Azoarcus sp. KH32C: one gene and its partners. The main gene of each other region encodes a partner of the protein of the gene in region 3 in a complex. Links are inferred from orthologs where the notes say so. Each region holds a gene or a part of one and is shown on either strand. Other genes may lie near its edges. The genes, in order: dnaX, holB and holA.

Region 1 (9,275 bases), 470 kb from region 3 along the record:
CCGCGACCGAAGCCGGACCCGCCGGGCGCCGGCGAATCCGGACCTGCATCACCGGGGTCGGCGCCAAGCGCATCGCCGTCGACCGAAGTTTCTTCGGCCTCGAACTCGGTCGGGTCCTCTGCCGCGGACTCGATCTCGAACGCCATGCCGTGGCCGTTTTCCCGCGCGTACACCGCCAGCACGTTCGCGATCGGCAGCGACAGCGCATGCGCGACGCCGCCGAAACGCGCCTGGAAGGTGATCAGCTCGTTGCCCATCACCAGGTGATTGGTCGCATCGGGCGACAGGTTCAGGACGATCTGGCCGTCACGGGCATAGCCGGGAGGCACGACGGTACGCTCGTCGACCTGCACCGCGACATAGGGCGTATAGCCCTGGTCGAGGCACCAATCGAAGATCGCGCGCACCAGATAGGGTTTTGTGGATACCTTGCTCATCGGGAACCATCGCTTGGCCGCACCCGTCGCCGGGCGCAGCCCCGCATCAGCGGCGCATGACCTTTTCGGAGGGAGTCAGGGCGTCGATGAAGCCCTGACGGCTGAAAATACGTTCCGCGTACTTCATCAGGTTCGCGGCGGCCTTCGGCAGCTCGATGCCGTAGTGCTCCAGGCGCCACAGCAGCGGCGCGATCGCCACATCGAGCATCGAGAAGTCGTCGCCAAGCATGAACTTCTGCTTGGTGAAGATCGGCGAGAGCTGGACCAGCTGGTCGCGCACGTGAGCGCGGCTCTTGTCGACGACGCCCTTCTGGTTCTTCTCGAGCACCTCGATGTGCGAGAACAGCTCGTGCTCGAAGGTGTGCAGCAGCTGGCGGGCACGCGCGCGCATGATCGGGTCGGGCGGCATCAGCTGCGGATGCGGAAAGCGCTCGTCGATGTACTCGTTGATGATGTTGGACTCGTACAGCACGAGGTCGCGATCGACCAGCACCGGCACGCGGTTGTACGGATTGATGACGGCGATATCTTCGGGCTTGTTGTAGAGATCGACATCGATCACCTCGAAGTCCATCCCCTTTTCGTAGAGCACGATCCGGCAGCGATGACTGAACGGATCGGTCGTGCCGGAATATAGGTTCATCATGGTCTTGCAGCTCCCGATACAAAAACAAAGCGCACCACGCGGTGTCGCGTGGTGCGTCAGAGGTCAAAGCAGCGAATTAGTTCGCGCCGACGCTCAGTGGATGTCCTTCCAGTAGTTCTTCTTCAGCGCGAAGCTCAGGCCGAAGAGACCCGCCAGGAAGATCAGCACGATCACGCCGATCGACTTACGCTTCTCGGCAACCGGTTCGCCCATCCAGACGAGGAAGGAGACCAGGTCGGCGACGGTCTTGTCGTACTCCTGGACCGACAGCTTGCCCGGCTTGGCCAGTTCGAGCTCGATCGACTTCACGCCTTCGTGCTCCGAAACCTTGGCGACCTGCTCACCCTGCAGTTCCCACAGGATGTGCGGCATGCCGACGTTCGGGAACACGACGTTGTTCCAGCCGGTCGGACGAGCCGGATCGCGGTAGAACTCGCGCAGGTAGGTGTACAGCCAGTCGGCACCGCTGCCGAATTCCGAAGCGCGCTGACGCGCGATCAGGGTCAGGTCGGGCGGGGTCGCGCCGAACCAGGCCTTCTGATCCTTCGGGTTGGCCGAGATCTTCATCAGGTCGCCGACACGCTCGCCCGTGAACATCAGGTTGTCGCGGATCTCCTGCTCGGACAGCCCGATCTGGGTCAGCGAGTTGTAGCGCATGAAGCTCGCGCTGTGGCAGTTCATGCAGTAGTTGATGAAGGTCTTGGCACCCGCTTGCAGCGAGGCCGGATCCTTGCTCACCGGCGCCTTGTCCAGGTGCAGCGTGCCACCCGAGGCCAGCGCCAGTGCCGGCGCGAACAGCGCGGCAGCGGCCAGACGCTTCAGAGTCTTGATCACACGATTACTCATTTGAAAGTCACCCTATCCGGTTCGGGTTGGCACTTGTCCAGTTTGCTGTACCACGGCATCAGCAGGAAGAAGCCGAAGTAGATCACCGAGCAGATCTGCGCGACGATCGTACGGCCGGGGGTCGGGGGCAGCACGCCAAGGTAGCCCAGCGTGAAGAACGCGACCAGGAACACCGCCAGGATGCCCTTGAAGAGACCGCCCTTGTAGCGGATCGACTTGACCGGGCTGCGGTCGAGCCACGGCAGGAAGGCGATCACGACCACCGCCGCGCCCATGCCGACCACGCCCCAGAACTTGGCGTCGATGCCGAACAGCGGGTAGGTGATGGCGCGCAGCACCGAGTAGAACGGCGTGAAGTACCAGACCGGCGCGATGTGCGGCGGGGTCTTCAGCGGGTCGGCCGGGATGAAGTTGTTGTACTCGAGGAAGTAGCCGCCGCCTTCAGGCGCGAAGAACACGATCGCCGAGAAGAAGATCAGGAAGCCGACCACGCCGACGATGTCCTTCACCGTGTAGTACGGGTGGAAGGGGATGCCATCGAGCGGAATGCCGTTCGCGTCCTTCTTCTTCTTGATCTCGACGCCATCCGGGTTGTTCGAGCCGACTTCGTGCAGCGCGACGATGTGCGCGAGCACCAGGCCGATCAGCACCAGCGGCACGGCAATGACGTGGAAGGAGAAGAAGCGGTTCAGCGTCGCATCCGACACGACGAAGTCGCCGCGGATCACGAGCGACAGGTCCGGACCGATGACCGGGATCGCCGAGAACAGGTTAACGATGACCTGTGCGCCCCAGAACGACATCTGGCCCCACGGCAGCAGGTAGCCCATGAAGGCTTCGGCCATCAGCGCGAGGAAGATCAGGGTGCCGAAGATCCAGATCAGTTCGCGCGGCTTGCGGTAGGAACCGTAGAGCAGACCGCGGAACATGTGCAGGTAGACGACGATGAAGAAGGCCGACGCGCCGGTCGAGTGCAGGTAGCGGATCAGCCAGCCGCCCGGGACTTCGCGCATGATGTACTCGACGCTGGCGAAGGCGACGGGGATGCCCGATGCGTTCACGGAGGCGTCCGGCTTGTAGTGCATGACCAGGAAGATGCCGGTCACGATCTGGATCACCAGCACCAGCAACGCCAGCGAGCCGAAGAAGTACCAGAAGTTGAAGTTCTTCGGCGCATAGTACTCGGACAGATGCGCCTTCCAGGTCGACGTCAGCGGGAACCGCTCATCGACCCAGTTCAGCAGTTGTTGTGATTTCGTAGTCATCGCTTAGGCCTTTGAGTCGTCACCGATGAGGATCGTGGTTGCCGTGAGGAACTTGTGCGGCGGCACCTGGAGGTTGTCCGGAGCCGGCATGCTCTTGTAGACGCGACCCGCGAGGTCGAAACGGGAGCCGTGACAGGGGCACAGGAAGCCACCGTGCCAGTCGTCGCCCATGCCGCTTTCGGCACCCATCTTGAACTTCTCGCTCGGCGAGCAGCCCAGGTGGGTGCAGATACCGACGGCGACGAGGTATTCGGGGTTGATCGAACGAGCCTTGTTCTTCGCGTACTCGGGCTGCATGTCCTTGTTGGACTCCGGGTCGCTCACGGCGGCCTCGGTCTGGTCAAGCGTAGCCAGCATCTCGGGGGTCCGGCGCAGAATCCACACCGGCTTGCCACGCCACTCCACCGTCATCATTTCGCCGGGCGCCAGCTTGCTGATATCCGCCTCGACCGGCGCTCCAGCAGCTTTTGCACGCTCGGACGGCGTCAGACTGGCAACAAACGGCACTGCCGTCGCCACCGCAGCCACGCCACCGGCGGCCGACGTCGCGACAAGCAGTTGCCGGCGGCCACTGTCCATCTTCTGATCCACGCTCATGAGCCTCATCCCTGAAAAAGAAACCCGTTTCCGGATACAAAAAAACCGCGGAAGTCTAGCAAGAAACCCGCAACATAAAAAGGGCGGGATCATTAAACGCCCTTAATTCAGGGCTTTGGCGCACAGGAGATATCAGCCGAAAGCGGTATTCGGCATCATTTTTTGCGCAGCGCAACAGCGCGACTGTTACAAGGCGCGACGCTCCACGAGGGCCTGGGCGATGGTGCCGGCGTCGGTGTGCTCGAGCTCGCCGCCCACGGGCACTCCGCGCGACAAGCGACTGACCTTGATGCCGCGGGCGGCGAGCGCCTCGGCGATCACGTGGGCGGTGGCTTCGCCCTCGTTGGTGAAGTTGGTCGCGAGGATCACTTCACGCACGGCGCTGTCGGTGGCTCGCGCCAGCAGCTTGTCGAGGCGCAGTTCGCGCGGACCGATGCCATCGAGGGGCGACAGGCGCCCCATCAGGACGTAGTAGAGGCCGTTGTAGGCGTGCGTCTGCTCGACCATCGCGAGGTCGGCCGGCATCTCGACGACGCACAGCAGAGACGGGTCGCGCTGCGGACTGGCGCAACGCTGGCACACGGCATCTTCAGTGAAGGTATTGCAACGCTCGCAATGGCGCAGCACTTCGAGCGCGTGGCCCAGCACCTGCGCGAGGCGTTGCGCCCCGCGCTGGTCGCGCTGCAGGAGGTGGTAGGCCATCCGCTGGGCGGATTTGGGCCCCACCCCGGGCAGCACGCGCAAGGCCTCGATCAGTTCGTCGAGGCTGGAAGGAGATGACATCGGATCAGAAGGGCAGCTTCATTCCGGGCGGCAGGTTGAGGCCCGAGGTGAAGCCGGCCATCTTCTCCTGGGTCGTCGTCTCGACGCGGCGCACGGCGTCGTTCACGGCCGCGGCGACGAGGTCCTCGAGCATCTCCTTGTCGTCCATCACGGACGGGTCGATGCTGACACGACGAACGTCGTATTTGCATGTCATTTGCACCTTGACCATGCCGGCGCCCGATTGTCCTTCGACTTCGATGCTGCCGAGCTGGTCCTGCATCTTCTTCATGTTTTCCTGCATCTGCTGGGCCTGCTTCATCAGGCCAGCGATTCCGCCCTTCATCATGGTCAGATCTCCAAAAAAATTGGCTTAGAGAGGTTTGACCGACGCTTCCACGAGGGTTGCATCGAATCGTTCAATCAGTTCGCGTACGAAAGGATCGCGCTCGAGCGCCGCGACCGCCTCGGCGTGGCGCACGCGCCGCTCGGCCTCGTCGCGCTGGGCGGGGGTTTCGCCGGCAATGGCGCCAACCTGCACGCGCAGCTTCAGCGGCTGCCCGCAATGGGCGACGAGGATATCCTGCAGCCGGTCGACGAGGCCGGGGTTCATGCTCAACAGGTGCCGGTGCGCCTCGGAAAGACGCAGCTCGAGCACGCCGTCGACGAATCCCAGCCATTCGCAGTGCTGGGAGAATTCGCGCACCATGCCGCCCAGCCCCAATGCGCGCAGGGTGTCGTGCCATTGCCCGGCCGCGAGGCCCGCCAGGGCGTCGGGACTCGCCGCGCCGGCGGGAGTAGTCCCTTCGCTCGCGGGCGGCGACTCGATCGGAGCCTGCGGAGCGCTCGCCGGAGCAGACTGCGGCGCCGGCTCGATGATCCGTGCAGCCGGGGCGACGGTTTCGGCGACGATGGCCGCCGGAGCAGCGGCAACCGGGGCCGGGCGCGACTGTGCGGCGGCAGCATGGCCGAATTGGGCCTCAGGGGGCAGGTCTTCCCACGGCGGGATCGACGAGGCGGGTTCGCTGCGCGCCTCGGCTCGTCCGGCGGCGGGCGCCGATGGGGCAGACGGGGCCGGCTCGACTTCCGCCCGACGCGGTGCCGGAGCGGCCTCACTGCGATTCTGGGCCGGCGCGGCCGGAACGACAGGCGCGGGCTCGGGGCGTTGAGCCGCGGGTGCAGGACGGGCGGGGACCGGGCCACGGGCTGCGCTCCCGCCACCACCGGCCGCGGCGGGACTTCCCAGCGCCGGGGGCTGTTCGGGGCGGAAGGCATGCAGGCGCAGCAGCGTCATCGTGAAGCCGGCGTACTCGTCAGGCGCGAGCGGCAGCTCGTCGCGGCCGTGAATCGCGATCTGATAGGCGAGCTGCAGGAATTCCGGGTCGAAGGCTTCGGTATAGGGCGCGAGACGCTGGCGTTCGGCATCGTCGCCGATCGCAGCCGGCGCGAATTGCGCGAGGGCGACGCGATTGAACAGCGACGCGAGGGCCTGCAAGGCGGCGTCGAAGGAGAGGCTGCGCGTTTCCATGCGGTCGGCGACCGCGAGCAAGGCGGTGACGTCGCCGGCGGCGAGCGCGTCGAGGACGGCATACAGGTGGTCGTCGCCGACCGTGCCGAGCATGTGCGTGACCTGCTCTTCCTCGACCTTGCCGGAACCGTGGGCGATGGCTTGGTCCAGGAGCGACAGCGCGTCGCGCATCGAGCCGCACGCCGCCTTGGCGAGATGACGCAGCGCCGATGCCTCGAACGGAACGTCTTCGGCCTGGAGGATGCGCGACAGGTGATCGACGATGTGGCCCTGCGGCATCTGCTTGAGGTTGAACTGCAGGCAGCGTGACAGGACGGTGACCGGGATCTTCTGCGGATCGGTCGTCGCGAGGATGAATTTGACGTGCTCGGGCGGCTCTTCGAGGGTCTTCAGCATGGCGTTGAAGGCATGCCCGGTGAGCATATGCACTTCGTCGATCATGTAGACCTTGTAGCGGCCTTGCACCGGCGCGTAGACGGCCTTGTCGAGCAGTGCCGCCATGTCCTCGACGCCGCGGTTCGAGGCCGCGTCCATCTCGACGTAGTCGGGGAAGCGGTCGGCGTCGATGGCGGTGCATGCGGAGCATTTGCCGCAGGGTTCGGCGGTGATGCCGGTCTCGCAGTTGAGCGCCTTGGCGAGGATGCGCGAGATCGTGGTCTTGCCGACCCCGCGAGTCCCGGTGAATAGCCAGGCGTGATGCAGACGGCCCGTCGCAAGCGCATGACTGAGCGCCCGTACGACGTGCTCCTGACCGACCAGCGTGGCAAAGCTCCTGGGCCGCCACTTGCGCGCGAGAACCTGATAACTCATGGCGGGATTCTAGCAGAGCGCCCCCGGCTGCCCGGATGAATTCGTCTGCACCGGTCACTTCGGCCTCGCCGCTATTGTGGCTGACCGATCTGCAGGTAGTAGCGCATCTCACCCAGCTCGGGCAGGTAACTGGCGCCGAGATACAAGGGGCCGAGCACGGTGTCGGCGCCAAGGAAGAGCGACATCGCGCGCCGCCGCCCGGGGTTCGGCGTCAGCGAGGCGCCGTAGTTGCGCACGTCAGCCCATTCGGCGGTCGCACCGGCATAGACGCCGCGACCGACCGAATCCGGCAGGCGGGTGATGAGACGGTAGTAGGCGGCGCTGGCGAGTGCGACCTGGTCGCCGGCGATTTCGCCGTAGCGGTAGCCGGTCAGGCGGAAGGGCCCGCCCAGCTGGGTGCGGCCGACTTCCGGCAGATCACGGTCAGGGCTGCCGGTGAAGAAACCGTGCAGGCGCAGGACGTTGGCGCCGAGAGACATCGCCCCGTCGCCGTCGAGCTCGGTGAAGAGATAGTGGTGATCGTCGCCGAAGGAAGGGTCGTGCAGTTCGCCGCGCAGGCGGGCGGCGTAGCCGTGGCGCGGAAAGAAGGGGCTGTCGAGACGGTCGATGACGGCGCTGACCTGCAGCGAGCCGTCGGCGACAGTGCGCTCGGGATAGAGCACCGGGCCCGAGACGACTTCGGACTTGCGATCGCCGCGCCGCCAGCCGGCCCGCAGCTCGCCCCACATGCCCATCTCGTAGCCGAGATCGAGCCCCAGCACGCCGCCGCGCTCCTTGTTCTCGGAGAGTTTGCGGCCATCGACGAAGATGGGCAGCACGCGGTTGAAAAGTTCAACGGACGGCGCGACGAACCAGCCGCTGTCGAGATCGAGCGGCTGGTAGAGCTCGGAGCGGATGCGGTTCGTGTTGCCGAGCTGCATATCGACATCCCAGCGCGCACCGCGCGTGTTGAGCCAGCGGCGCGAGAAGCCGGCGTAGACGCCGACCGTGGATTCGCCTTCGAAATCGGCTGCGACGCCGCCGCCGAAACGCAACAGGTTCGGGCCGGAGGCCTTTTCGTCGGCTTCGATCTGCACGGTCGCACGCGGCCCATCGCGCAGCACGCTGTAGCGCAGGCGGTCGAAGTCGCCGCGGGAATAGATCTGCCCGATGTCGGTTTCGAGCCTGGAGGTATCCAGCGGCTCGCCGAGTTTCTGCGATAGCGTCGCGCCGAACAGACGCTGAGGCACGACCTTGAGGCCCTCGATCGCGATCGATTCGACCACCGGCGCCGGCTGCTTGCGCCGTTGCTGGCGCTGCGCCTGCCATTTCGCATAGGTTTCGGCATCGACGGAAAAGCGCGCGAGCGACGCGCTTTGTTTCAGCGCGGCGATCGTGCCGTAGGGAACGGTTTCGAGGGCGCGGTCGAAGTCGCGCGAGGTGATGTCGCCGAGTTCGACCTGGATCAGCGCGTCGTCGGGCCCGAGGCGCTCGATCTGCTGCCGCACGTTTTGCTCCAGTGCGAGGTTGATCGCCTGCAGCACGATGTCGGTGGCGGTCAGCAGGCGGTCACGCAATTGCGGCGGCGTACCGAGATTTACGGCGATCACGCGGCCGCCACAGAGGCGGCGCCCGTCGTCGACGGGAAGGTTCATCACGAGCCCGCCATCGACAAGCAGGCGGTCGTCGTTCTCGATCGGCAGGAAGACGCCGGGCACGGCCATGCTGGCGCGCATCGCCCGCCACAGCGGCCCCTTGTCGAGCAGGACTTCGGCGCCGGATTCGAGGTCTGTGGCGACGGCGCGAAAGGGCAGCGACAGCGAGTCGAAGCTGGGCAACACCTCGGCTCCACCGGCGAGGCGGTTGAGGAAGCGGTCCATCGCCTGGCCGGAGATGGCGCTTTGCGGCAGCAGCAGGCGACCGTCGCCGTAGCCCATGACGATAGCCGAGCGGTTGCGGGCGGCGTCCTGCTTGTCGCGGAAGGGCTGGTCCTCGCGCGGGACGTTGTTGGAGAACATGTTTCCCCAGTCGACGGCGTTGATCTCGCGCACCATGCCCGGTAGCGACATGCCGGACGCATAGGCGCCACCGACGATCGCGCCCATCGAGGTGCCGACGATACAGTCGACGGGGATGCGCATGTCTTCGAGGACCTTGAGCACGCCGACGTGGGCAACGCCGCGCGCGCCCCCGCCGGAGAGCACCAGCGCGACGCCCTTCGTGCGATCCGGCACCTGCGGATAGACCGGGGCGCAGGCCAGTGACAGCAGCAAGAGGAAAAAGAGGCGAAGCTTCAAGGGGATTGGCGACAGGCGCGACGGAAAAGCGCCCAAGATACCGTATCGACCATAGGAGGTGCGTAACGCAAATCCGCGAAGAGGCACAAAATGAAACGGGCGCCCCGT
Region 2 (9,405 bases), 1.8 Mb from region 3 along the record:
CAGCATGCGCACCGCGCCGCTCATGCTCTCGTGGATGCCCAGATCCTGGCCGTCGCTGACGAGCAGGTTGAAGCCCGGATATTGCGAACTCACCGCGGCAACCGCCTGCAACGATGCCGTCGTTCCGGTGGAGGAGGTCAGGCAGTCCCTGACGAGATTGCCGCGTGACGGGGCGCCCGGGCGGCGCTGTGTCGGATCGCGGTAGTTCGTCAGCGCTGCGAATCGGCCGCCCCGTGTCAGCCCCATCCACGTACCCCCGGCCTCGAGATCGCGCCCCGCCAGTAGATGGGGCGCGTCCGTCCACCAATGCGCGGGCACCGCCGGGCGTGCGAGGTATTCGTCGCGATTCGCGGCGACCACCAGCGGATAGTCCGGATGGGCATGCCATCCGACGACGATCAGGCACATTCGGTGAAGCGTTCCATGTGCCGCGCAGACCCCGGCTCGATCAGCGCCTCGAGGTTCTGGGCTGCCGTCTGCTCTTGCAGCGCAACCTCGAACGCCACGGGATCGCGCACGTCTTCGTAGATTTCCATCCACGTCACGTCTTCGCCGTAGCGCTCCAGCAGGCGCCCCCGGACGCCGGTGCGCTGCGCCAGCGCCGCCTGCATCGCGCGTACCGTCGCGTGAGCATCCTCGCGCTCGGCACTCTCGCGGACGCGGTAGTAGATGTAGTAGCTGACCGGAACGGACAATTCGGTGCTCATTGCTCGGGCAGCGCGTAGGGAAGGTCAAGGAAGGTCAGGCGCGGCCCCGTGAGCGTACCGAGGTGTGCTTCGCCGGCCGCCGCGCTGCTCGATTGCAGCACCGCCAACGCCTCATAGCCGCCGTCGGCTGCCGGCACGACGTTCACCAGCTTGCCCGCGGACTGATCGCCGAAGTCGGGGGCGAACACGTCGGCGCCCGGTTGCGGTGCCGTGTCGGTCGCGACGTGCACCCGGTACATGCGCTTCTTCAGCTTCCCGAGGTACTGCATGCGGGCGACGATTTCCTGGCCCGGATAGCATCCCTTGTTGAAGCTCACACCGCCGATGAGATCGAAGTTCAGCATCTGTGCGACGAATTCTTCCTGAACGGAGGCCGTGATCATCGGGACTCCGGCGCGGACCATAGCCGCCTGCCAGGCCGCCGTCCCCGCCTTGCGCGCGCCGCCGGCGACGAGCTCGCCGAACACTGCAGGCGCCGCGGCCGCCGGAACCGCGAGGATCAGGCTGTTTTCGTTCAGCCGGATGCAGCGGACGTCGCCGGAGGCGCTCTGCTTCATCGGCGCAAGCGGCACCGCATAGCCGGCCCCGGTGGCAATCGACGCCGCGTCCGGGCCGCTCAGCCCGATGAGCACGGTGTCCGCGCCCGCATCGGTCAGTTTCGCCTTGCTGCGCAGGATGTACATCGACAGCTTCTTCAGCAGCATCGGCTGAATGTCGGCCGAGGTCGCGATCATCCGCCCATCGCTGTCCTTCCACAGCAGCAGGCTCGCGATCATCCGGCCTTTCGGCGAATTGAAGCTCGACCACTGGGCGTCTTCGGCCCCGAGCTTCTTCACGTCGTTCGACAGCAGGTTGTGCAGCAGCGTCACCGAATCCTCGCCGGTGGCGCGGATCAGGCCCAGATGCGCGAGGGGGACCACCACGGTGCCGTCGGCAGCGGCGCGGACTTCGGCTTCGGGAGCCTCGAAGCGGACGCCCGTATCGACGATGGTCGCGCCCGTTTGCACGAGGAAGTCGTTCCAGGGAGTGTTCATGTCTCTTTGTCGGGAGGGTGGAAAGGGGATGAAGTATTATAGGGCCCCCCGGACGCCCCAACATTCCTCCGGCGCGCATTGGCGCGCCTTAGCGCCTGATTTTCACTTTGCTGACCCGATCCCTGATTCTCCGTTTGACGCTCGCTGTCGTGCTGGCGGTCGCTGCGGTCACCTCGATTGCATGGTGGTATGCCCAGCGGCCGCTCAAGCTGGCCCAACCCGTCATTGATTTCACCGTGCAACGCGGCTTCACGATGCGCCAGGCTGCCACCACCATCGCTGCCGCGGGCATCGATGTCAGTCCCCGCATGCTCTATTGGCTGGCCCGCGCCACCGGCAAGGGCGACAAGATTCTCGCCGGCAGCTACGAAGTGCACCAGGGCGTCACGCCGTGGCTGCTGATCCTCAAGATATCCAGCGGCGACGTGTCGCAGGGCGAAGCGCGCTTGCAGGAGGGCTGGACCTTCCGCCAGGTGCGACTGGCGCTCGAATCGAACCCGGATCTGCTGCACGACACCGTCGGGTTGTCGGAAGCCGACATCCTGCAGGCCATTGGTGCCAGCGAATTCCATCTCGAAGGCCTGTTCTTCCCCGACACCTACCTGTTCGACAAGCAATCGAGCACGATCGCCGTCCTCAAGCGCGCCTACGTGCGCATGCAACGGCAACTCGCCGAGGCCTGGGAGTCGCGCGAACCGCAGCTGCCGCTCGCCTCGCCGTACGAAGCCCTGATCCTTGCATCGATCGTCGAGAAGGAAACGGGGCGGCCGGAGGATCGCGGTCTCGTCGCCTCGGTCTTTATCAATCGTCTGCGTGCCGGCATGAAACTGCAGACCGATCCGACCGTGGCCTACGGCTACGGCGAAGCGCTGGATGGACGCCTGCGCAAGTGGCACCTCGAAACCGACCATCCCTATAACACCTACACCAGGACCGGCCTTCCGCCGACGCCGATCGCGATGCCCGGGCGCGAAGCCCTCAACGCGGCCGTGCGTCCGACACAGACCGATTTCCTGTACTTCGTCTCGCGCGGCGACGGCAGCAGCGAGTTCTCCAGGAACCTCGACGAACACAACAAGGCCGTCAGCCGTTATCAGCGGGGGCCAGGAAGTTGAACCAGAAACGCGGACGATTCATCACCTTCGAAGGCATCGACGGAGCCGGCAAGAGCAGTCAGATCGCCGCCGTCGTCGCGCTGCTCGAAGCGCAAGGCCTGAAGGTCGTGCAGACGCGTGAACCCGGCGGAACGCCGCTCGGCGAGCGCTTGCGCCAACTGCTGCTGCACGAGCCGATGAACCTCGAAACCGAAGCCCTGCTGATGTTCGCCGCGCGCCGCGAGCATCTTGCCGCCCGCATCGAGCCGGCGCTGGCCGCCGGCGAATGGGTCGTATCGGATCGTTTCAGCGATGCAACCTACGCGTACCAGGTCGGCGGCCGAGGGCTGGATCCGGAAAAGTTTTCGGCGTTGGAAAAATGGGTCCACCCCGACCTCCAGCCCGACCTGACACTGATCTTCGATCTCGCCCCGGAAATCGCCGCGGGACGCGTCGCGGGCACCGGTGTCGATCCCGATCGCTTCGAACGCGAGCAACGCGACTTCTTCGAACGCGTGCGGGCCGCCTACCTGGAACGCGCGCGGCAAGCCCCCGAACGGATCGTCGTCGTCGCCGCCGATCGGGCGCCCGACGAGATCCGCGCCGAGGTCTGTCGCATCGTCACGGAGCGCTGGTTCCGATGATGCTCCCGTGGCTGACCGAAAGCTGGTCGCGCCTGGTCGGCCTCGGCGATCGGCTGCCGCACGCGCTGCTCTTCGTCGGCCCCCCGGGGCTCGGCAAGCGCGCGCTCGCCGACGCGCTCGCCGCCCGTCTGCTGTGCGCCTCGCCCGGTGTCGATGGCCATGCGTGCGGCCACTGTGCGCAGTGCCAGTTGCGCCTTTCGGGCAACCATCCCGACCTGCTGCCCGTCGTGCCCGAGGCCGACGCGGCGGGCGCCGATGGCGAGGGCGGGGAGGGGAGTGAGACCGCGGGCAGCGCCAGCGAAAAGAAAAAGTCCACGCAGATCGTCATCGAGCAGATCCGCGACCTGCAGGAGACGCTCTCCGTCACCGGGCACCAGGGTAGCCGCCGCGTGATCATCGTCGATCCCGCCGAGGCGATGAACGCCTATACCGCCAACGCCTTGCTGAAACTGCTCGAGGAGCCGCCCGCCGGCTGCGTCTTCCTGCTCGTTTCGTCGGCGCCCCGTCGGCTGCTGCCGACGATTCGTAGCCGCTGCCAGCAATGGAGCTTTTCCCGCCCGGGCGAGCACGAGCTGAAGGAATGGCTGGCCAAACAGGAAGCCATCGACGGCGAACTGCTGGCGCTGGTCGGCGGCATGCCGCTTGCGGCCCAGCGTCTGGTACAGAACGGGGCGGGCGCGATGCACAAGCGCTTCGTCAAGGAAATCGCTCAGATCCCGGCGACCGACCCGCTCAAGCTGGCCGGCCAGTGGGAGAGCTGGCTGAAGTCGAAGGAAGCGTTGGCTGCCGGATTCGGCATGGTGCAGCTCGTGGAGTGGCTGCAGCGCTGGGTGACCGATCTCGCGAGCCTGCGGCTCGGTGGCCGGGTGCGTTATTTCCCGGGCGAGGAAGGGACGCTCGCCGCGCTTGCTCAGCGCACCAGCATCGCCGCAGCGACGAACTGTTACAATGAAGTCTCCCGGATTCGCCGGGTATCGCAGCATCCGCTCAACGCCAGGCTGATGCTCGAGGATATGTTGCTGCGCTATGCACGCGCCCTGACCGGATCCCGCCGATGAGCGAAGCCCCCAAGCCGAGCGTCGCACGCCCGAGCGTGCTGTCGCTGAACATCAACTCGAAGTCCGCGCTCTATGCGGCCTACATGCCGTTCCTCGCCAACGGCGGCATCTTCGTGCCGACGCCACGCGTGCATACGCTCGGCGACGAAGTCTTTATGCTGCTACAGTTGATGGACGACCCGACCAAGCATCCCGTCGCCGCGACTGTCGTGTGGGTCACGCCGCACGGTGCGCAGGGCGGGCGGACGCAAGGCATCGGCGTGCACTTCAGCTCTGATGAATCCGGCAAGGCGCTGCGGCATCGCATCGAACAGATCCTTGCCGGTCACCTCGGCTCCAATCGTCCCACGCATACCCTCTGATTGACCGATGTTCGTAGATTCGCACTGCCATCTGGACTTTCCGGATCTCGCCGCGCGCGAGGACGCCGTTCTCGCCGCGATGGCGGCCAAGCGCGTCGGCCACGCCTTGTGCGTGGCCGTGAAGCTGGAAGACTTCCCGCGCGTGCTTGCGCTCGCCGAGCGGCACCCGAATCTCTCGGCTTCCGTCGGTGTGCATCCCGACAACGACGGCGTCGAGGAGCCTGACGTCGAGCGCCTGCTGGCGCTTGCCGAACACCCGAAGATCGTCGCGATCGGCGAGACAGGGCTCGACTACTACTGGCAGAAGGACGCGCCGGAATGGCAGCGCGAGCGCTTTCGCACCCATATCCGGGCGGCTCGCGCCTGCGGCAAACCCCTGATCGTCCACACGCGCTCGGCCGCCGAGGACACGCTGCGCGTGATGCGCGAGGAAGGTGCCGGCGAGGCGGGTGGTGTAATGCATTGCTTCACCGAGTCGCGTGAAGTCGCGGAGGCGGCCCTCGACCTCGGCTTCTACATCTCCTTCTCCGGAATCGTCACGTTCAAGAGCGCGCGTGACCTCAAGGAGGTCGCCCGCTTCGTGCCGCTTGACCGCCTGCTGATCGAGACGGACTCACCCTACCTCGCACCTGTGCCGCATCGGGGCAAGACCAACGAGCCCGCCTGGGTCGTCCACGTCGCCGAGGAAATCGCCCGTCTGCGCAACGAGTCGCTCGACCGTATCGAGGCCGTTACCACCGAAAACTTCTTCCGCCTTTTCCGCCATGCCCAAGCACACTGATCTGCTGCGCCGCTTCCTGGTTTCCACCGTGTTCGCGGCGACGCTCGGCGCCGCTGCGGCCCATGCCGGCAGCTACGAGGACGGCCTCAGCTCCGCCCGATTGGGCGACACGTCGCAACTCGTTGATCTCCTCAACCGCGGCCTGGACCCCGACACCGTCGACCCTCAGGGGAATTCCCTGCTGATGCTTGCCGCCCGCGAGGGCCAGACGAAGACCGTTGCGGCCCTGCTGAAATATCGGCCCAAAGTCTCGTTGCGCAATGGAGCCGGCGATTCGGCGCTGATGCTTGCGGTGCTGAAGGGTGAGACCCCCGTCGTCGACCTCCTGCTCGACGCCGGCGCCCCGGTCAATAACGACGGGTGGAACGCGCTGATATACGCCGCCTTCGAAGGCCGCCTGGAACTCGTCGAGCGCCTGCTGGCACGCGGCGCGGACGTCAATCTGCTCGCGCCGAACAAGTCGAACGCACTGATGCTCGCTGCCCGGAACGGTCACATCGACGTCGTGCGGCGTCTGCTGAAGACGGACGTGAACCTCGATCAGGAAAACGACGCAGGATTCACCGCCGAAAGCTGGGCCATGGCGAACGCCAACACCGACATCGCCGATCTCATCCGGGCCGAGCGCAAGCGCCGCGCTGCGCAATAAGCGACGGCACAAAATCGCGCGACAAACGCGCGGCGGTCACGACCGTCGTGAAATGCACCGATACCGTGTCGTCGATATCGGCCGCGTAACCTCCAGCCATCGCCACGGCGACCGGTATGCCGCGACCGAAGCACCGCCCGAGTACGAGTTGGTCGCGCGCCGCGAGGCCGTCGAAGGTCAAGGCGAGACGACCCAGTCGATCCCCTTCGAAGGGGTCCGCACCGGCCAGATAGATCACGAGATCCGGCTCGAAGCGCGAAAACAGGTCGGACAAAGCATCGTTCAAGGCCGCGAGATAGGCGCTGTCGCCGGTGCCGTCCGGCAGTTCGACGTCGAGATCCGACACCGCCTTGCGGAAGGGGAAATTCTTGGCGCCATGGAGGCTCAAGGTGAACAGATCCCGGCGCCCCGCGAGGATCGTCGCCGTTCCGTCCCCCTGATGGACGTCGCAGTCGACGACCGCCACCTTGCGCGCAAGCCCCTCCGCCTGCATCGCCAGCGCGGCGATCGCCGCGTCGTTGAACACGCAGAAGCCCGAACCGAAGTCCCGGTGCGCGTGATGCGTGCCGCCGGCGAGATTCGCCGAGCATCCCTCGGTGAGGGCACGCCGGCAGGCCGCGAGCGTCGCACCGGCGGACCGTCGCGAGCGTTCGATCATCTGCGGCGTCCAGGGAAACCCGATGCGCCGCTGCTCGGCCGGTTCGAGCCTTCCGCTCGCGGCGCGTGACAGGTATCCCGCATCGTGGGCCCGTAGGATTTCGGTGTCGCTCGCGGCGGTCGGAACGATGAAATCCGATTCGCCGAAATGCCCCGAAGCGGCCAGGCGTGCGCGCAGGCGCGAATATTTCTCCATCGGAAACCGATGCCCCGGCGGCAGCGGCAGCACGAAGTGGTCGGCGTAGAAGAGTTTCACTTCAAGGTGTCCGGTCCATGCAATGGCGGAATGGTCCACGAATTCCCCGTGCCGCGGCAAGAACGATCGAAGCGGATTCGACGGGCGTTGCAGGGCCGTTTAAACTGAAACGTCCCACGCACGAAGAATCGCTGGAACAGGTGAAAGACATGAGCATCCATGACACGATCCGCCGGTGTCACCCCCGACTCATCGAAATCCGCCGCGACATCCACGCCCATCCTGAACTCGCGTTCGCCGAGCATCGCACGGCCGAACTCGTCGCTGCCCATCTCGAAGGACTCGGCCTCGAAGTGCATCGCGGCGTCGGCGGTACCGGCGTCGTCGGAACGCTGCGATCCGGACGCGGCCTGCGCGCGATCGGGCTACGCGCCGACATGGACGCCTTGCCGATCCATGAACGCAACGAATTCGCACACAAGTCGCGCCGCCAGGGATGCATGCATGCCTGCGGGCACGACGGGCACACGACGATGCTGCTCGGAGCGGCTGAAGTGCTCGCCGCTCACCCGGATTTCGACGGCACCGTGCATTTCGTTTTCCAGCCGGCCGAGGAAGGCGAGGGCGGTGCCGACGCGATGGTCAACGACGGTCTGTTCGATCGTTTCCCGATGGAGTCGATCTTCGGCCTGCACAACTGGCCCGGATTGCCCTCAGGGCAGTTTGCCGTGCATCCCGGCGCAGTGATGGCGAGTGCGGACCGCTTCGACATCGAGATCCGGGGCCATGGCGCACACGCCGCGATGCCGCACCTCGGGACGGATTCCATCGTCGCGGGCGCCGCGCTCGTGCAGGCGATCCAATCTATCGTCAGTCGCACGCTCGATCCGACCGATTCGGCGGTCGTCTCGGTGACCCAGTTCCACGCCGGGGAGGCCTACAACGTGATCCCCGATCGCGCCCAACTCTGCGGCACGGTGCGTGCCTTCAGCGAGGCCGTTCAGGAGCGCGTCGAGGCCTCGCTGCAGCGCCTGTGCGAGGGCGTGGCCGCTGCGCACGGTGTCGAGATCGTCCTCACATATCGCCGCGGTTACCCTCCGACGATCAACACGGCCGACGAAGCGGCCGTGTGTGCGGAAGTCGCCGGTGCATTGGCGGGCGGAGCGGGCGTCGTGACCAACGCACGCCCGAGCATGGGCGCCGAGGATTTCGCCTTCTATCTGCGTCACAAGCCCGGCTGCTATGTCTGGCTCGGCAACGGTCCGGGCGAGGGCGGCTGCACGCTGCACAATCCGCATTACGATTTCAACGACGAGGTAATTCCGGTCGGCGTTGCATACTGGGTCGAGCTCGCGCGCCGAATCCTGAGACGCGCCTGACGCCCGCAGACTGAACCTTCTTCTTCGCAAGGCGTCGATCCGCTCATGAATACACTGCGGCTTGCCTTGCGGATGATGGTGCGCGACCTGCGCGCCGGGGAACTCCATCTGCTCGGGCTGGCGATCGTCGTTGCGGTCGCCGCGCTGACCAGCGTCGGCTTTCTCGGCGATCGCGTCTCCCGCGCCCTCGATCGCGAAGCGAACCAGCTATTGGGCGGCGACCTGTTGCTGCGGGCGGATCATCCATGGAGCGGCGAGATCACGACGGAAGCGCGGCGGCGTGATCTGGGAATGGTCGGCAGCATTCTCTTCACGAGCATGGTAAGCAGCGATTCAGGTGCCCAGCTCGCCGCCGTGAAGGTCGTCGAGAGCGGCTACCCCTTGCGCGGAAGCGTCCGCATCGCCAGCGGACCGAACCAGCCCGATATCGTCGCCGGACGTGTTCCCGAGCGTGGCGAAGTGTGGCTCGACGAGCGTCTCCTCTCGGGACTGGGCGTCTCGGTCGGCGATCGGGTCGGGCTCGGGGAGCTCGAGTTTCGAGTCGGCGGGATGGTCACCTTCGAGTCCGACCGGGGCGCGAACTTCTTCAGCCTGCTGCCCCGTGCGATGTTCAATGCGGCCGACCTTCCAGCCAGCGGCCTGCTGGTCGAAGGCAGCCGGGCCACGTGGCGCCTGCACCTCGCCGGGAGTCCCGATGCCATCGCGGGATTCGAGGCCTGGGCAAAGGGGCACCTTGGCCGGGGTGAGGCGATCGAGACCATCGACAACGCCCGCCCGGAAGTGCGCACTGCGCTCGATCAGGCCCAGCGCTTTCTCCGTCTCGCTGCGCTCCTCGCCGTGATCC
Region 3 (9,292 bases):
TTCCGCTTTCGCTTCGAGATCGGCCAAGGGCTTGTTTTGCCCCAGCCAGTCGATTACCCACTGGGGCTTGCGGCCACGGCCGCTCCAGCCGATCGACGGGTTGGCCGGATTGCGGTACTTGACCGGAACCGTGCCGGTCTTCTTGCTGGCGGCTTTGCCCTTGGCTTTGGCCTTGGCCGGAGCTGCCTTTTCTTCGGTTGCGGCATTAGGCAGCAGGTCGCTCAGGGATAGACCTTCATCGGCCGCCATCTTCTGCATCTTCTTGAGCAGGTCGCGACGCGTAGCGTCGCTGCGGCGCCGAATTTCGGTCTCGATCTTCGATTGAAGACGACGCAATTCGGTCAGCGACAGTTTGGCGATTTCCATTTTTATCCCCGTTTGTACATGTGGTTATTGCGAGATCGGTGTCAATTCGGATCGGTCCCGGTGTCGGGATGCGCTCTGATCCATGATTGGCTTCGGATATTCTGCCAGCAAAATTCGGCGGTTAAAATCTTTTTCGCAATTCCGGGGATTAATCAGGGCATAAAGTCACGAATCAAATCGCGACCTCCACGAGTTGCGGCTGGAGAATTCGGATCACATCATGCGGGTGAATGCCGATGAGGAAGCCGCGCCTGCCGCCGTTGATGTAGATGAGCGGCAGGTCGAGAATGGTTTTTTCCATGAGAATCGGCATGCGCTTGCGCAGTCCGAAAGGAGAGGTGCCTCCGACGAGATAGCCGGAATGACGATTGGCCACCTCGGGGGCGCAAGGCTCGATGCGTTTGCGTCCGGTCTGGCGCGCAAGTTCCTTCGTCGACACCTTGTGGTCGCCATGCATCAGCACAACAAGCGGTTCGCCGTTTTCATCTTCCATTATCAGCGTCTTGATAACGGAGTGTTCCGAAACATTTAGTTCGCGCGACGAAACGCTCGTTCCCCCGTGAGGCTCGTATTCGTAAAGATGGGTAGAAAAAGCGATGTGATGTTGCTTGAGAAATCGCGTCGCCGGAGTTTCGGGCGCATGTTGTTGCATTTTGCTCATGGGAGTAATCCGCGGTCGATCCTGCGGATTATGCGACGGCAATGCGGCGGCCTCAAGCGCGGGGATGATGAATTTCGTGCAGGGACTTGAGTCGTTCGCGCGCGATGTGCGTATAGACCTGGGTCGTGGAAATGTCCGCGTGTCCGAGGAGCATCTGCACGACTCGCAGGTCGGCGCCATGATTCAGCAGATGGGTTGCGAAGGCATGGCGCAAGGTATGGGGCGAAATGCGGTCCGTGGGAATCCCGGCGACGAGCGCGTATTGTTTGATGATGCGCCAGAACATCTGGCGGCTCATGCCGGAGCCTCGCCGCGTGACGAAGACTTCGTCGCAACTGCGGCGAGCAAGCAATATCGGACGCGCTTCCTGAATATAGCGTCGAAGCCAGTCGACCGCCTCTTCTCCGAGCGGGACGAGCCGCTCCTTGTTTCCTTTTCCCATTATCCTGACCAGTCCGTCGTTGATGCTGACCGAAAAGATCTTGAGTTCGACGAGTTCCGATACGCGCAATCCGCTGGCGTACATGACCTCGATCATGCTGCGGTCGCGCAGGCCGGTCGGGGTGTCGAGGTCGGGAGCCGCGAGGAGGCTTTCAACTTGTCTTTCGGTCAGGGTTTTCGGGAAACGCTCGGTGCGCATCGGTGGATCCAGCAGAGCGGTGGGATCGGTGTCGATGCGCCCTTGAGCGAGGAGATAATGAAAATAACGGCGCCATGACGATAGGAGTCGTCGCTGGCTGGTGGGACGGGCGGCAAGACTGAATTCGGCCAGATAGGCCATCAGGTCGGCGGCGTCGGCTTGGCTAAGGGTGCCGCCGCGGCGCTGCAGCCAATGCGCAAATAGCGCGAGATCGCTGCGGTAGCTCGCGAGTGTGTTCTTCGACAGGCCGTGCTCGAGCCACATTGCGTCGTTGAAGGCATCGAGCTCGGCAAGGGTCTCGGCCGGAAGTCGGCTTTCCGTGCTGCTCACGACCGTGCTTCGAATTCGAGCAGCCAGCGTTTCGCGCTGATGAGGTAGCCGTCCGTGGCGTTCGCGAAGCCGCCGAGGCTTCCTGCGGCGACGACACGGTGGCAGGGAACCACCAGCGGAAAGGGATTGGCGCCGCAGGCCTGCCCGACGGCGCGTGCGGCGCTGCCGAGTTCCGCGGCGATGCTGCCGTAACGGCGCTGTCGGCCTCGCGGGATTGCTGTGATGGCCGCCCATACGCGGCGCTGGAAAGCCGTGCCGCGTTCGACGAGCGGCAGGTCGAAGGGGCGGTCCGGATCTTCGATCCAGAGCGCGATTTGATGCGCGGCGCGCTCGGCCAGAAGATTGTCGGGAGACTTGGGGGTCGCGTCGGGCGGAAGAAAGACGAGTTCCTGCACGCGGTCCTCGGCGGTGCGAATGCCGAAATGTCCGAAGGGCAATTCGATGACTGCGGCGAATTCGGTCATCGAAGGTGGACGGCGGGTGGCGATCAAGCGAGCCTCAGCTGCCCTTGCCCAATAGGGCTTGCTTGAGTTCGTCGTCGGCGGGGTGTTCGCCGAGCCAGATGCGGAGCAGGGCCGGATAGAAGCCTTCGTTGGGGATGTCGTCGCCGCGACGCGTGCCGCCGACAGTCAGCCGCGTGCCGCTGCCGGGAATCGAGTCGAGCAGGACCTGGGTGCCTTTTGGGGTCTCCTTCAGCGACAGCATGATATTGCGGAATGCGTCGATCGAGGGCTGGAGCGAAGCCAATTCTTGCGGCGTATGGTTCTTCTTCAGGCCTTCCAGCAAGCCCCCGACGAACTGCTCGGCATCCAGATCGCGCAGCGTCACGAGGCGGATTCGTTTCGCTCCAGGCGCAGAGAGGATTGCGGCAAGGTTGCCGGCGCGTTGCGGCAGATAAAGGCCGATCGCATAGACCTTGAAGACCATTCGGGTCCGAAGTCCTGCGCCGTTCAGGGCGAGCGATTGGCCTGCGACGGTTGTCGCGTCGTCGAAACCGATGCCCGCCACGTCGGTGGTCGCTTGCGCGCCGCAGGCCCAGAAAACCAGGAAAAGGAGTGCGACCGATCGCCGCAGGCCGTTCAGGATCCCCATCTTGTCCCCCGGTTGGTCGTGCGTTCAGCGCCGCACTTCGCCATTGCCGAACACGATCCACTTCTGGCTCGTCAGCCCTTCTAGGCCGACCGGGCCGCGCGCATGGATCTTGTCGGTCGAGATGCCGATTTCGGCTCCGAGACCGTATTCGAAGCCGTCGGCGAAGCGGGTCGAGGCGTTGACCATGACCGAGGCCGAATCGACTTCGCGCAGGAAGCGCATCGCGCGGGAGTGATTCTCGGTGATGATGGCTTCCGTGTGACCCGAACTGTAGGCATTGATGTGCGAAATCGCCTCGTCGATGCCGGCGACGACTTTGACGGCGATGATCGGGGCGAGGTATTCCTCATGCCAGTCCTGCTCCGTGGCGGCGACGAGGCGATCGGCATCGACTCCCGCTTCGCGCAGAATCGCGAGCGATTCCGGGCAGCAGCGCATTTCGACGTGCTTGGCCGCCAGCATGCGTCCGATCTCGGGCAGGAAGCGTTTGGCGACGGCACGGTCGATCAAGAGCGACTCGGCGGTATTGCAGGTGCCGTAGCGTTGTGTCTTGGCGTTTTCGACGATCGGAGTGATCTTGTCCGGATCGGCCTGGGTTTCGACGTAGACGTGGCAGTTGCCGTCCAGGTGCTTGATGACCGGCACGCGCGCTTCGCGCGAGATGCGTTCGATCAGGCCCTTGCCGCCACGCGGGACGATCACGTCAACGTACTCGGGCATCGTGATCAGATGGCCGACGGCGGCGCGGTCGGTGGTGTCCACGACCTGCACGGCGGCTTCGGGCAGGCCCGCGGCTGCGAGGCCGCTCCGGACGCAGGCCGCGATCGCCTGGTTGCAGTGCAGGGCTTCCTTGCCTCCGCGCAGGATCGCGGCGTTGCCGGACTTGAGGCAGAGCGCTGCCGCATCGGCCGTCACGTTCGGGCGGGCCTCGTAGATGATGCCGATGACGCCGAGCGGTACGCGCATCTTGCCGACTTCGATGCCGGATGGACGGCGCTTGACGTCCGTGATTTCGCCGACCGGATCGGGCAGGGCGGCGATCTGTTCGAGGCCGGCGGCCATCGCTTCGATGCCCGTCGCGCTGAGGGTCAGGCGGTCGATCATCGCCGGTTCGAGTCCGGCAGCACGGGCTTCTTCGAGGTCGCGGGCGTTGGCGGCCAGAAGTTCGGCGCTGCGCTCGCGGATCGCAGCAGCCATCGCGAGCAACGCGCGGTTCTTGTCGGCGGTCGATGCCGCCGCCAGTTGGCGCGACGCGGCGCGGGCCTGGCGGCCCAAGGTCTGCATGTATTCCTGGATATCCATGAGCGTTCGGTGTTGCGAATCAAAAGACGATTAAAACATCGAACGTGCCTTCGCGGCCAGTGGGCAGTGCGGAAGGGATGGCGCGAAGCTGTGACGCGTCGCTACGGCAGCGGTCAGCGTCGCGAGAGGCGCAAGGCGAGTTGCTGGAACTCGTCCCAGACGTCGCCGGCGGTAAGTCCTTTGATGATGCGATCGATCTTTGCCGCGTGCAGCAGGGCCGCGCGCAGGGCCGCAGGCTGAAGTCGCGGCAGCGCGCGCTGGATGGCCTGGCGGCGCCGTTCGTCGAAGATCCGCTCCGCCTTCATCAGCGCTGTCAGTTGTTGGCCGGCCGCGACACCTGTGCTGAGTGAGGCGAGGGTGCGGATTTCGTTGGCGAGCGCCCACAGCACCAGTGGCGGCGCGGCGCCTTCGCCTTGTAGGCCTTCGAGCAGTCGAACGCAGCGCGACGGGTCCCCCTCGAGGACGGCGTGACGGAGTTTGTCGATGTCGTAGCGCGCGACGTTCAGCACCGCGTCCTGCACGTCCTCAAGGCTCAGCCTGCCTTCCTCGTGCAACAGTCCGAGTTTGAGAATTTCCTGGTGTGCGGCGAGCAGGTTGCCTTCGACGTGATCGGCGATGAAGGCGAGCGCTTCGGGCGCCGCGCTCTGCTTCTGACGCGCGAGTCGTGCGCCGATCCATTCCGGCAAGCGTTCGCGTTCAGGGGCATTGAGTTCGACTGCAATCCCGGCTTCGGATAGCGCCGTGAACCAAGCCGCCTTGCGGGCCGCCCAGTCGAGTTCCGGTAGTGTGATCAGTGTGACGACGCCGTCGGTCGCGTTGCGTGCGTGGCGTTGCAGCGCGTCGCCGCCGTCCCGTCCGGGTTTTCCGTTGGGGATGCGGAGGTCGATTAGCTTCGAACCGCCGAACAGCGAAAAATTGCCGGCGGCGGCATTCAGTGCATCCCACTTGAAGCCTTGTCCGACAACCAGCGTTTCCCGCTCCGTGTAACCCTGGCGACGAGCCGCGGCACGTATGAGGTCCGCGGCTTCGAGCACCAGGAGCGGCTCGTTGCCATGCAGCAGGTAGAGCGGGGCGAGCGGTTTCTCGAGGATTCCTGGCAGCTGGTCCGGGCGCAGGATCACGACTTGACGGCGGCCAGGCGCCGCACCAACTGCTCGACCAGGTCGCCCTGCATGTCGTTGTATAGCAGCGCCTCTTCCTGTTCCTTCGCCAGCACCTGCGAGTCGTCGAAATTGTATTCGCGTTTCGCGGTGATGACCGTTGGGGCAATTCGCTCCGCGCCGGAGCGGTCGACGAGCCGGAAGGCGATCGAGTAGGTCAGTTCATACTCGCGGACCTTGCCGGCGCCGGTCAGCGTCAGGATGTCGCGGTGGCGTTCGTTGCGCAGGATTTCGAGACGCACGTCGGCTCTTGCCGGATCGTCTTCGACGCTGGTGCTGCCGCTGGCGCGAATCCGGCGCCGCAACGCCGCACCCAGGTCACTCTGGGTGCTTACACCTAAGTAGATGCTCGAAAACGCCAGCGGCCGTGGGCCGCGCAGCTGGAAGCCGCAGCCGGAGAGCGCTCCGGCTGTCGCGAGGGCGGCGAGTGCAGCGAGCGTGCGGCGACGCGAACGGCTGTGGGACATCCGGAGCTTCCTCAGACGACGATATTGACGAGCCGGCCCGGCACGACCACGACCTTGCGCGGCGGCTTGCCTTCCATGAATTTCACGGCGGCTTCCGAGGCCAGCGCGAGGGCTTCGATCTGCGAGGTCGGCGCGTCGGCGGCGACCTTCACGCTGCCGCGGAGCTTGCCGTTCACCTGCACGACGAGTTCGATCTCGTCCTGCTTGAGCGCGCTCTCCGACGGCTCCGGCCAGGCGGCCTGCAGCAGGTCGCCGGCGAAACCACACTCGCTCCATAGCGCATGCGCGACGTGTGGCGTGATCGGTGCGAGCAGGCGCAGCAGGATCGACAGACCCTCTTCGACAACTTCCGCGTGGGCCGCGGCATCGTCGCGCGCGGCCTTTTCGAGGGCGTTGAGGATCTTCATCGCCGCCGAAACGACGGTGTTGAACTGATGCTTGCCGAAGTCGTAGTTGGCCTGCTTGAGACAGGTGTGGATTTCGCGACGCACGGCGGCCAGGCTTTCCGGCAGCTTGGCGGAAGCCAGGCTGCGGCTGGCGGGCAGAGCCGCCTTGTATTCGGTTGCGAAAGCGTGGCCGAAGGACCACACGCGGCGCAGGAAGCGGTACGCGCCTTCGACGCCGGAATCCGACCATTCGAGCTGTTGATCGGGCGGTGCGGCGAAGATGATGAAGAGGCGGGCCGTGTCGGCGCCGTAACGCTCGACGAGCGCCTGTGGGTCGACGCCGTTGTTCTTCGACTTCGACATCTTTTCGGTGCCGCCGATGACGACGGGCTGGCCGTCGGCAGTGAGCTTCGCGCCGACGGGACGGCCCTTGTCATCACGCTCGACCTGGACGTCGGCCGGGTTGATCCAATCCTTCTTGCCGTTGTCGGCTTCGCGGTAGTAGGTGTCGGCGACCACCATGCCCTGCGTCAGCAGGTTGGTGAAGGGCTCGGAGACGTTGACCATGCCTTCGTCGCGCATCGCACGGGTGAAAAAGCGCGAGTAGAGGAGGTGCAGGATCGCATGTTCGATGCCGCCGATGTACTGGTCGACCGGCGCCCAGTAATTGACGCGCGAATCGACCATCGCAGTGGCATTGTCGGTGCAGGCGTAGCGCAGGAAGTACCAGGACGACTCGACGAAGGTGTCCATCGTGTCGGTTTCGCGCCGTGCCGGCTTGCCACAGCTCGGGCAGGAGCACTGGTAGAACTCGGGCATCTTGGCCAGCGGCGAACCGCGGCCGGTGACTTCGACGTTCTCGGGCAGCACGACCGGCAGTTGCTCGTCCGGCACGGGGACGTCGCCGCAGTCGTCGCAGTGGATCATCGGGATCGGGCAACCCCAGTAGCGCTGGCGCGAGATGCCCCAATCGCGCAGGCGGTACTGGGTGCGCTTCATGCCGAGGCCGGTGGCCTGCAGGTCGGCCGAGATCGCATCGACGGCGTCCTGAAAGTGCAGGCCGTCGTACTTGCGCGAATTCACGAGGCGACCGGGTTCAGCGTAGGCGTCCTGCCACGGGGCGGCGGTTTCCGAATAAGCGTCGCGGGTCGAGCGCACGACCATCTGGATCGGCAGTTGGTACTTGGTTGCGAAGGCGAAGTCGCGTTCGTCGTGGGCGGGGACGGCCATCACCGCACCTTCGCCGTAGCCCATCAGCACGTAGTTGGCGACCCACACCGGGAGATATTCGCCGGTGATCGGATGCACGACGCGCAGGCCGGTCGGCATGCCCTTCTTCTCGATCGTCGCAAGATCGGCTTCGGCGATACCGCCGTGGCGGCATTCGTCGACGAAGGCGGCGAGTTCCGGATTGTTCTTCGCGGCTTGCAGCGCAAGCGGATGCTCGGCCGCGACGGCGACGTAGGTCGCGCCCAGCAGGGTGTCGGCGCGGGTCGTGAAGACCTTCAGCACGCCTGAGCTGCCGACCGTCGACAGGTCGTAGGGGAAATGGATTTCGACGCCTTCGGAGCGGCCGATCCAGTTCTTCTGCATCAGCTTGACCTGCTCAGGCCAGCCCGGCAGGCCGTCAAGCGCGTCGAGAAGCTCATCCGCGTAGGCGGTGATCTTCATGTAGTACATCGGTATTTCGCGTTTTTCGACCACAGCGCCGCTGCGCCAGCCGCGGCCATCGATGACCTGCTCGTTGGCAAGCACGGTCTCGTCGACCGGGTCCCAGTTGACGGTGCCGAGGCGCTTGTAGACCAGGCCTTTCTTGTACAGGCGCGTAAAGAGCCACTGTTCCCAGCGGTAGTAGTCGGGCTTGCAGGTCGCGAGCTCGCGCGACCAGTCGATCGCGAAGCCCAGGCGCTTCAGCTGGCCCTTCATGTAGTCGATGTTGGCGTAGGTCCACTTCGCCGGCGGCACGTTGTTCTGGATCGCGGCGTTTTCCGCCGGCATGCCGAACGCGTCCCAGCCCATGGGTTGCAGGACGTTGTAGCCGCGCATGCGGTGATAGCGGGCGAGCACGTCACCGATGGTGTAGTTGCGCACGTGGCCCATGTGCAGCTTGCCCGAGGGGTAGGGGAACATGCTCAGGCAGTAGTACTTGGGCTTGTTCGCGTCCTCGGTGACACGGAACGCCTGGGTGCTTTCCCAGTGCTGTTGGGCAGCGGCTTCTACCGTCGCGGGGGTGTATTTGTCCTGCATGGGAGGGGCTAAAGGCGTGGAAAACGCGCAAGTATAGCGCGAAGCCCTGCCGGCTCGTGCGCGACGCGCTACGGGTCGACGGGGAATGCGGGCAAAAAAAAGCACCCGGACTTGCGCCGGATGCTTGAATCTCCACTGAGGGAGAGGGAGGAAGATGGGTGCGCCGGAGGGCGCGAATTCGGGATGACGGCTCAGGCCGCTTTGCGCGACGTGCCGTCGTGGCGCTGCCAGTTCGCCGAAAAGGCGGCGAACATGTCTTCCATCGCGGTCAGCGGCAGGCGCCAGATACGGTTTTGGGTGCGCACGAAGGGTGTCACGTGCGGAGCGCAGAAGCTGTCGCGCTCTTCTTCGAGGAGGCGGAGGAAGGAGTTCATCGCTTCGCCCCAGTATTCGGAGGTGCCAACCCAGCCGGTTTCAGCCGTTGCCTCACGTACGGCCTTGTGCCACAGGACCGTGGCACGTTCGATCGATACGCCTGCCTTGCGGGCATACCAGGGCAGCAGCTTTGGGGTCTTCATCATTTGCTTCTCCAATCGACCATTTTCGGCCGTATCTTGCGCCGCACGGATCCGCTTTTTGGGCCGGTGGTGCGCGCGGTTATTGCAGTGCGTCATGTCGAGCGGAGCGGATTTTGAAGCCTC

What was found.
Region 1: the proteins of holA (region 3) and dnaX are in contact, whole or in part, in a cryo-EM structure (PDB 8GIZ), measured with the Escherichia coli proteins. The link is inferred for Azoarcus sp. KH32C from one-to-one orthologs.
Region 2: the proteins of holA (region 3) and holB are in contact, whole or in part, in a cryo-EM structure (PDB 8GIZ), measured with the Escherichia coli proteins. The link is inferred for Azoarcus sp. KH32C from one-to-one orthologs.

The regions. Positions count from the first base shown.
Region 1 is NC_020516.1:926,945-936,219, reverse strand. What follows is about bases 4,410-7,279. They hold dnaX (DNA polymerase III subunit gamma/tau), read right to left. Parts: upstream 6,892-7,279; coding sequence 4,927-6,891; downstream 4,410-4,926. Other genes in these bases: AZKH_RS04210 (patatin-like phospholipase family protein), read right to left, coding at 6,963-7,279; AZKH_RS04220 (YbaB/EbfC family nucleoid-associated protein), read right to left, coding at 4,579-4,902; recR (recombination mediator RecR), read right to left, coding at 4,410-4,574. Also shown: AZKH_RS04250 (ClpXP protease specificity-enhancing factor), read right to left, coding at 1-437; AZKH_RS04245 (glutathione S-transferase N-terminal domain-containing protein), read right to left, coding at 484-1,083; AZKH_RS04240 (cytochrome c1), read right to left, coding at 1,177-1,929; AZKH_RS04235 (cytochrome bc complex cytochrome b subunit), read right to left, coding at 1,926-3,194; petA (ubiquinol-cytochrome c reductase iron-sulfur subunit), read right to left, coding at 3,198-3,791; more of recR, read right to left, coding at 3,978-4,409; more of AZKH_RS04210, read right to left, coding at 7,280-9,203. UniProt on the Escherichia coli protein: Part of the beta sliding clamp loading complex, which hydrolyzes ATP to load the beta clamp onto primed DNA to form the DNA replication pre-initiation complex.
Region 2 is NC_020516.1:3,237,416-3,246,820, reverse strand. Bases 2,507-5,506 are described here. They hold holB (DNA polymerase III subunit delta'), read left to right. Parts: upstream 2,507-3,475; coding sequence 3,476-4,537; downstream 4,538-5,506. Other genes in these bases: AZKH_RS14255 (TatD family hydrolase), read left to right, coding at 4,907-5,506; AZKH_RS14260 (PilZ domain-containing protein), read left to right, coding at 4,534-4,899; tmk (dTMP kinase), read left to right, coding at 2,853-3,479; mltG (endolytic transglycosylase MltG), read left to right, coding at 2,507-2,856. In the rest of the region: AZKH_RS14290 (NRDE family protein), read right to left, coding at 1-408; AZKH_RS14285 (DUF4936 family protein), read right to left, coding at 399-707; AZKH_RS14280 (folate-binding protein YgfZ), read right to left, coding at 704-1,741; more of mltG, read left to right, coding at 1,876-2,506; more of AZKH_RS14255, read left to right, coding at 5,507-5,680; AZKH_RS14250 (ankyrin repeat domain-containing protein), read left to right, coding at 5,664-6,329; AZKH_RS14245 (histone deacetylase), read right to left, coding at 6,292-7,242; AZKH_RS14240 (M20 aminoacylase family protein), read left to right, coding at 7,392-8,561; AZKH_RS14235 (ABC transporter permease), read left to right, coding at 8,607-9,405. UniProt on the Escherichia coli protein: Part of the beta sliding clamp loading complex, which hydrolyzes ATP to load the beta clamp onto primed DNA to form the DNA replication pre-initiation complex.
Region 3 is NC_020516.1:1,392,943-1,402,234, forward strand. The notes cover bases 3,509-6,395. They hold holA (DNA polymerase III subunit delta), read right to left. Parts: upstream 5,513-6,395; coding sequence 4,505-5,512; downstream 3,509-4,504. Other genes in these bases: AZKH_RS06255 (glutamate-5-semialdehyde dehydrogenase), read right to left, coding at 3,509-4,391; lptE (LPS assembly lipoprotein LptE), read right to left, coding at 5,509-6,018; leuS (leucine--tRNA ligase), read right to left, coding at 6,030-6,395. In the rest of the region: AZKH_RS06230 (H-NS family nucleoid-associated regulatory protein), read right to left, coding at 1-366; ybaK (Cys-tRNA(Pro) deacylase), read right to left, coding at 539-1,027; site-specific tyrosine recombinase XerD, read right to left, coding at 1,080-1,997; AZKH_RS27610 (methylated-DNA--[protein]-cysteine S-methyltransferase), read right to left, coding at 1,994-2,461; AZKH_RS06250 (chalcone isomerase family protein), read right to left, coding at 2,496-3,089; more of AZKH_RS06255, read right to left, coding at 3,114-3,508; more of leuS, read right to left, coding at 6,396-8,651; AZKH_RS06275 (hypothetical protein), read right to left, coding at 8,843-9,172. UniProt on the Escherichia coli protein: Part of the beta sliding clamp loading complex, which hydrolyzes ATP to load the beta clamp onto primed DNA to form the DNA replication pre-initiation complex.